Linked DNA regions of Methylorubrum populi. The protein of the gene in region 2 interacts with the protein of the main gene of each other region in a pairwise test. Links are inferred from orthologs where the notes say so. Each region holds a gene or a part of one and is shown on either strand. Other genes may lie near its edges.

Evidence for each region.
Region 1: the proteins of recR (region 2) and recO interact in binary tests that used the Escherichia coli proteins (3 or more experiments, as listed by UniProt). The link is inferred for Methylorubrum populi from one-to-one orthologs.

What each region holds. Positions count from the first base shown.
Region 1 is NZ_AP014809.1:1,154,347-1,157,958, forward strand. Bases 691-3,612 are described here. They hold recO (DNA repair protein RecO), read right to left. Parts: upstream 2,563-3,612; coding sequence 1,819-2,562; downstream 691-1,818. Other genes in these bases: parC (DNA topoisomerase IV subunit A), read right to left, coding at 691-1,700; MPPM_RS05410 (hypothetical protein), read left to right, coding at 2,691-3,074; MPPM_RS05415 (gamma-glutamylcyclotransferase), read left to right, coding at 3,304-3,612. In the rest of the region: more of parC, read right to left, coding at 1-690. UniProt on the Escherichia coli protein: Involved in DNA repair and RecF pathway recombination.
Region 2 is NZ_AP014809.1:1,837,756-1,842,301, reverse strand. The notes cover bases 903-3,850. They hold recR (recombination mediator RecR), read right to left. Parts: upstream 2,706-3,850; coding sequence 2,100-2,705; downstream 903-2,099. Other genes in these bases: MPPM_RS08450 (phosphoenolpyruvate carboxykinase), read left to right, coding at 3,018-3,850; MPPM_RS08460 (glycosyltransferase family 87 protein), read right to left, coding at 903-2,008. Also shown: MPPM_RS08465 (FAD-binding oxidoreductase), read right to left, coding at 1-640; more of MPPM_RS08460, read right to left, coding at 650-902; more of MPPM_RS08450, read left to right, coding at 3,851-4,546. UniProt on the Escherichia coli protein: May play a role in DNA repair. It seems to be involved in an RecBC-independent recombinational process of DNA repair. It may act with RecF and RecO.

The DNA of each region.
Region 1 (3,612 bases), 680 kb from region 2 along the record:
TTGCCGTTCGAGGCGAGCAGCAGGATCTTCGCCGTGGTCTCGCTGAGGAAGGAGACCTTGAGGGTATCGTCGCCCTTGAAGGTGACGCCCGACAGGTCGGCGACGTGACCCTTGAGCGCGCGGATCCAGCCCTTCTCGGACAGGATCACGGTGATCGGCTCGCGCTCGACCATGGCGGCGGTGAAGTCGATGCCGGCGGTGTCGGGCGGGTTCTCAAGCGTGGTGCGCCGCTTGCCCAGCTTGGTCTCGGGCCCGAAGGTCTTCTTCACCGCGCGGATCTGCTTGGTGATCTCCGTCCACTGGAGCTTCTCGGAAGCCAGCAGCGCCTCGATCCCCTCTTTCTCCTGGGTCAACGCCTCGAATTCGCGCTTGAGCTCCATCTCTTCGAGCTTACGCAGCGAGCGCAGGCGGGTGTCGAGGATGGCGTTGGCCTGCACCTCGGTAAGCTCGAACCGCGCCATCAGGGCGGCCTTCGGCTCGTCCTCCTCGCGGATGATGCGGATTACCTCGTCGAGGTCGAGATAGACGATGAGCAGGCCGCCGAGGATTTCGAGGCGGCGCTCGATCTGGCCGAGGCGGTAGCTGGAGCGGCGCTGCAGCACCACGCGGCGGTGATCGACCCACTCGCGCAGGCACTCGGCCAAGCCGATGACGCGGGGCACGACCCCGCCGACGAGGACGTTGAGATTGAGCGGGACCCGCGCCTCCAGCTCCGAGAGCCGGAACAGCGATTCCATCAGCATCACCGGATCGACCGAGCGCGAGCGCGGCTCCAGCACGACCCGCACGTCCTCGGCCGACTCGTCGCGCACATCGGCCAAGAGCGGCAGCTTCTTCTCCTGGAGCAGGTCGGCGAGCTTCTCGATGAGGCGCGCCTTCGGCACCCCGTAGGGGATCTCGGTGACGACGATGTTCCAGGTGCCGCGGCCGAGATCCTCCTTCGCCCAGCGCGCCCTCACACGAAAACCGCCGCGGCCGGTGCGGTAGGCCTCGCGGATCACGTCGGGCGAGTCGATCAGGATGCCGCCGGTGGGGAAGTCCGGCCCCTGCACGAAGGTGCAGAGCTGCTCGGAGGTCGCCTCGCGGTTCTGGATCAGGTAGAGCGCCGCGTCGCAGAGTTCGGCGGCGTTGTGCGGCGGGATCGAGGTCGCCATGCCGACCGCGATGCCCTGGCTGCCGTTGGCCAGAAGGTTCGGGAAGGCCGCCGGCAGGACGACGGGCTCCTCCTTCTCGCCGTTATAGGAGGGGCGGAAATCGACCGTGTCCTCGTCGATCCCGTCGAGCAGCAGGCGGGCGACCTCGGTCAGCCGCGCCTCGGTGTAGCGGTAGGCCGCCGGACCGTCGCCGTCGATATTCCCGAAATTGCCCTGGCCATCGACCAGCGGGTAGCGCTGGGCGAAGTCCTGGGAGAGGCGCACCAGCGCGTCGTAGATCGCTTGGTCGCCGTGGGGATGGAAGTCACCCATCACGTCGCCGACGATTTTTGCGCACTTTTTGAAAGCCGCGGTCGGGTTAAGACGCAGCAGGTTCATGCCGTGCAGGATGCGCCGGTGCACGGGCTTGAGGCCGTCGCGGGCATCGGGCAGCGCGCGCTGCATGATCGTCGAGAGCGCGTAGGCGTAGTAGCGCTCCTCCAGCGCCGTCTTCAGCTCGACGCTCTCGATGCCGTCGCCCGGCGGCGGCAGGACGGGCTGGCCCATCACTCACTCCACATCGTCATTTTCGTCCGCAAGGCCGACGCGCGCCGGCCTTACGCCCCCGCAACCCGTCAGGACGGGTCACGGCATCCCGCAAGAAAAATGGAACATAACACGAACATCACCCACTCTGGCCAGTGCCGAGTGCGACGAATCGTGCCCGCTCCTCCGGCGTGCCCTGCGCCCGCGGGCGCCAGACATGCTGATCGAGGAAATACCCCGTCAAGGTAAACCCCTCCCGAACGTCGTGGGCGTCCGGCGTGCGCCAGCCGCTGCCGGGCTGGTCGCGGTCGCGCAGGAAGGGCGGCAGGGCCAGCAGGCGGTCGCGATAGGGCTCGCCCGCCGAGGCGCTGACCGCGCGCCCGCTCTTCGGCGAGACGTAGACCAGGGCGTCGTTGGCGCCCGTCGCCGCGCAATGCGACAGGTCGAGGCCGAAGCCGAGGCTCGCCAGCAGCGCCAGTTCGAACCGCACCATCAGGGCGGGGGCGATCTCGGGATCGTCGAGATGGGCAATCAGGACCTGCGCCGCCTCGTAGAGGGCAGGATGCGGGTCGCGCTCGGGCAGGAGCCGCAGCAGCGTCGAGAGATGACCGATCCCGTAGAGGGCGAGGCCCGAATCCATCAGCCGCGAGGCGTTCATGGTAAGCGGCTCGACCGCGTAGGCGCCGAGCGCCCCGTCGAGCCGCGCCCGCCACGTCGCGCGCAGCGTGTTGCCGGGCTGGAGCATCGGCTGCATCCGCCGCGAGCGCCCGCCATGGACGAGCCCGAGATGGCGCCCGTGCTCCGGCGTCATCAGTTCGAGCACGACCCCGGTCTCACCGTGCTTGCGCAGGCCGATCACGAGGCCTTCGTCGGTCCACTGCATGGGGGAGAGATAAGCATTTTTTCGCCCCGCGGGAGCCGGGCCGGACACCGAACCGCGCCGCGGGTGCGGGGCCATTTCCCGCTTTGATAGAAATTGCTACGCCTTCACACGCAATAGGAGATTCGCAGATGATCAGGAGGCGAGGGAGCATGGTGTTGGCTTTGGCCCTGACCGCCGGCTGCTCGGTGCGCGCGGCGCCGCCTTCCACCACCACGGGCACCGTGCGCGAGCGGATCGCGGCGCTCGCCCGCGGCCAGGTCGCCTTCGGCTCCGTCTCGCTGCTCCCGGTCCGGTTCGAGCGAAGCCGTATTACCGGCCCGTTCGAGGATGGCGGCCGCCGGCTCTATTGCGTCTCGACCCGCATGAAGGGCCGCAGCCTCGGCGAGCCGGAGCGGCCTAAACTCGTGGTGCGGGAGGAAGCGGACAATCTCACCGTCCTGCGCGACGAAGAGGACGTCTGCGAGGGGCACCGCAGCGAGCCGTTTTCGGAGTTGGACTCACCGGCACGCTGAACCGGATGTTGCCCGCTCTGGGCAGACCGTCTGGCGAAGAGCGGCGCCCATGCCTTCTCCGTCATCCCGGGGCCGCATCGCGGAACCCGGGATCCACCCGTGATGCGGCGCTGACGTCGGAGGTCGCGGCCCGTCGTGGATTCCGGATTCGCCTGCGGCGCTCCGGAATGACGAGGAAGGGGCGAAACGGGTTGCACTCACACCCCCAAAGATGATCCGCTCCGGCCTGATGCCTTCCCGTCCCCTGTCCCTCACCCTCGACCTCATCGCCCGTGCCCATCCCGACACCGTCCCCGACGATGAAACAGCGCTGACGCTGCTCTCCGACGACGATCTCGCGCCCGAGCTCGAAGCGATGCTGGCGCGGCGTGCCTCGTCTGAGGGCGGGCTGTGGGTGTTCGCCTACGGCTCACTGCTGTGGAACCCGGAATTCGCCGTCTCCGAGCAGCGGCTCGGCACGCTGCGCGGCTGGCACCGCCGCTTCTGCCTGCTGCAGCGGCGCTTCCGCGGCACGCCGGAGAGTCCCGGCCTCGTGCTG
Region 2 (4,546 bases):
CCCGCAGCATCGCCGAAAGGTCGGCGGCGACGCGGGTCTGCTGGCAGATCCAGCCGCTCTCCACCGGCCGCAGGCGGAAGGTCGCGTCGAGGATCGTGCCGGTCAGCCCCATCCCGCCGAGCGTGAGGGCGAAGAGATCGGGGTTCTGGTCGCGCGAGCAGGGGCGCGGGACGCCGTCGGGCGTCAGCAGGGTCAGGGCCTCGACATGGGCGCCGAAGCCGCCCTCGCGGTGGTGGTTCTTGCCGTGGACGTCGGAGGCGATCATCCCGCCCAGCGTCACGAACTGCGTGCCGGGCACGACCGGCGGGAAGAAGCCCCGCGGCAGGAAGGTGCGGACGATGTCGGCCAGCGTCACCCCGGCCTCGGCCCGCAGCCGCCCGGTGGCGGGATCGAAGCCGCGCAGCCGGTCGAGGGCACCCGTCAGGACGGTGGTGCGCTGACCCACGGCCGCGTCGCCGTAGGCGCGCCCGGCGCCGCGGGCGATCACGCCGCGCCGGCCGCGCAGGAGTATAGGCAGGGTCCCGGGCGCGTCGGCCGCCAGGATCTCGCTGGCCGCGCGGGGATAGCGGCCCCAGCCGGAGAGCGTGCGCAGGCGTTGCGCCTCCGGGCCGGCTTCGGCGAGGGCAGGGGTCGCGAGCATGACCGACCCTCAGGCGGGGACCGGACCGGCCGGCCCGACCCCGGTCCCGATCGCAGCGGTCGCGGTCGTGGTCGCAGCCTGCTCCCGGCGCAGGATGCGCCAGATCAGCGCGAGCAGGAGAAGGAAGGGCGGGGCAGCCAGCGAGATTCCGACGGGGAATGTCAGGGCCGTTCCATCCAGCCCCCCATGCAGCGGCGTCGCCGCGAGGCCGTAGCCGCCCACGATCCAGCCGAGACCGAGCAGGACAAGCTCCTCCCCGCGGCGCGCCTGCCGGAGGAGGTCCGGCAGCAGCAGGGCGAGGGCGACGCCGTAGAGCGGCAGGTCGTAGTCGTAGGCGTAGGGGCTGACGAACAGGCTCGCCAGCACGGCGAGACCGACGACCTGCCGCCGCGGCATCCCCTTCCAGAGGGCGAACGGGATCAGGCCGAGAACCGCGACCGCGGTCGCGCCCTGTGCGGCGAGCGCCAGGGCGGCCGGCAGATCGAGGCTGCGCAGCCAGGCATAGACCGAGACCATCCGAAAGAGCGGGTAGGCGCCCGCGGCCAGAAACGCCTTGGCCTCGTCGACGCCGCCGAGGAAGGCCGGCCAGATCGCGGGGCCGAGCACGGCGGTGGAGAGGGCCAGGGCGAGCGCGGCCGTCGCGGCGGCCAGCGCGAGGCATCGCCAGCGGCGCAGCACGAGGGCGCCGACCGCGAGGCCGACCGCGAGATGCGGCTTGATCACCATCAGACCGAGCGGCAGGCCGGCCAGCGTCCGCCCGCCGAGGAGCCCCAGGCTGGCCAGCCCGATCAGCGTGCCCGTGAGAAAGCCGTTCTGGCCGCCGGCCACCGCGACGAACAGGGCCGGCGCCAGCGCGACGATGACCGTGGCGAAAAGCGGGCCGGCGATCCGGCGCAGGACGAGCAGGTAGGCCGCGAGGGTCGCGCCGGCGAAGACGAGGTAGGCGAGGCCGATCGGCAGGGGGGCGAGGGCCGCCACCACGAGGTTGAAGGGCGGCGGATAGGTCCAGGGCAGGAAGGCCTGATCGCCGGTGAGCGCCTGCTGCGCCTCCAGCAGGGCCGGGAGATGGTAGGCCTGGGCGATATCGCCCCGCCACACCATCCGGCCGGCGATGTGGAAGGCGTCGAAATCCGTCAGTTCCTGGGCGGGAAGAAGCCCGGCGTAGCGCAGCGCCTTGCTGAGCATGACCGCGGCGAGGCTCAGGAGGAGCATCCGCACCACGAAGGGCGTGGCCAGCCTCTCGTGAAGTCTCGGTGCGCGGCCCGGATCTTGTTCCGGTCGAAGATCCATCATGGTCGAGCCGAGGCGGTCGGTGCGGGAAAGACTGTCTTCGGCACAGCCGCGCCGGTCCGCGACCAGACTTGTCACGGCGCGATTTAAGAAGCCGTTACGGGTTCCTTCCGAGCCAAGAGCGCCCAGCCTTCAGGAAAGGCCGGCTTCGTTTGCGCGAAGACCGTCCTCAGAACGCCGTGCGGCTGCGGATCGCCGCCGTCAGCGTGCCCTCGTCGAGGTAATCGAGTTCGCCGCCGACCGGCACGCCGTGGGCGAGGCGCGTGATCGTCAATCCGAGAGGCTTGAGCGATTCGGTGACGTAGTGGGCCGTGGTCTGGCCATCGACGGTGGCGTTCAGCGCCAGGATGATCTCCTTCACTCCCGGCTCGCTCGCCCGCTCCACAAGACGGCCGATAGTGAGGTGCTCGGGCCGCACGCCGTCCAGCGCCGAGAGCACGCCGCCGAGCACATGGTAGCGCGCCTTGACCGCCCCTGAGCGCTCCAGCGCCCAGAGATCGGAGACGTCCTCGACCACGACGAGGGTGGTGGGATCGCGCGTCTCGTCCCGGCAGATCGTGCAGGGCTCGCTGGTATCGACGTTGCCGCAGGAGCGGCAGACGACGATGCGCTCGGCAGCGATCCGCATCGCGTCGGCCAGGGGGGCGAGCAGGGTCTCGCGCTTCTTGATGAGCTGGAGCGCGGCGCGGCGGGCGGAACGGGGCCCGAGGCCCGGCATCCGTCCCAGAAGCTGGATCAGGCGCTCGATCTCGGGGCCGGCGACGGCTTGGGGCATGCGGGGACGATACGGCTGTGGCTGAGGGAGGGCGGCGGGCGCACGCCCTCACATAAGCCTTCCGCCGGGATTTTGCCCGTTCAGGATCGCGACAGCTCGGCCGTCCCATGAAGAGCCGGCGTGCAAATTTTATTTGAACCCATACCAAGGATTAGTTGACGGCCAAGCCGGAGACCGATCCATTGAGGGCGGGGCGGTGAACCTGCGTGCGGCGGCCCTGACCGACCGCACGGACGCCCCGCCAGAACACGCGAAACAGCCGGACAGACCGGCGCGACGGCGCGATCAGGGGCCGTGAGGGAGGAAGTACCCGTGAAGACCATCGGCGAATTCAACGCGGCCCACGGTCCGGAGGCGATCGGCCTGACCGATCTCGCCGCCGTGCACTGGAACCTCGAAGCGCCCCGCCTCTTCGAGGAGGCCCTGCGCCGCGGCGAGGCGCAGCTCGCCCGCGGCGGTGCGCTGGTCGCGACCACCGGCAGCCATACCGGCCGCTCGCCCAAGGACAAGTACGTGGTGCGCGACGCCGGCACCGAGAACGAGATCTGGTGGGACAACAACGGCTCGATCACGCCGGAGCAGTTCGCGACCCTGCTCGAGGATTTCCGCGCTCATGCGCAGGGCAAGGAGCTGTTCGCCCAGGATCTCTACGGCGGCGCCGATCCGGCCCACCGGGTGCGGGCGCGGGTCTATACCGAGCTCGCCTGGCACTCCCTGTTCATCCGCAACCTGCTGATCCGCCCGGAGCGCGACGCGCTGAGCGGTTACGTGCCGGAACTGACGATCATCGACCTGCCGAGCTTCCAGGCCGACCCGGCCCGGCACGGCTGCCGCTCCAAGACCGTGATCGCCATCGATTTCTCGCAGAAGATCGTGCTGATCGGCGGCTCGGCCTATGCCGGCGAGATGAAGAAGTCGGTCTTCACTTACCTCAATTATGTGCTCCCCGGCGCGGGCGTGATGCCGATGCACTGCTCGGCCAATGCCAGCCTCGATGAGACCGGCGATTCGGCCCTGTTCTTCGGCCTGTCGGGCACCGGCAAGACCACGCTCTCCAACGATTCCTCGCGCCAGCTGATCGGCGACGACGAGCACGGCTGGAGCCGGGACGGCATCTTCAACTTCGAGGGCGGCTGCTACGCCAAGACCATCCGGCTCTCGCGCAACGCCGAGCCGGAGATCTACGCCACCACCGAGCGCTTCGGCACGGTGATGGAGAACGTCGTCATCGATCCGCTCACCCGCGTACCGGATTTCGACGACGCCTCGCTCACGGAAAACACCCGCTGCGCCTACCCGCTCGACTTCATCGCCAATGCCAGCGCCACCGGCCGGGCCGGGCATCCGAAGAACATCGTGATGCTGACCTGCGACGCCTTCGGCGTGATGCCGCCGATCGCCAAGCTGACGGGCGCCGAGGCGATGTACCACTTCCTCTCGGGCTACACCGCCAAGGTGGCCGGCACCGAGCGCGGCCTGACCGCGCCGGAGGCGACCTTCTCGACCTGCTTCGGCGCGCCGTTCATGCCGCGTCACCCGAGCGTCTACGGCAACCTGCTGCGGGAGCTGATGGCCGAGCACGGCGTCGATTGCTGGCTCGTCAATACCGGCTGGACCGGCGGCGGGGTCGGCACCGGCCGGCGCATGCCGATCCGCGTCACCCGCCGGCTGCTCTCGGCGGCACTCGATGGCTCGCTGGCGCAGACCGAATTCCGTCGTGACCCGTATTTCGGCTTCTCGGTGCCGGTCGAGGTGCCCGGCGTCGAGACGCAGGTGCTCGCGCCGGTCGAGACCTGGACCAACAAGGCGGCGTTCGCCGAGACCGCCACGCGCCTCGTCAC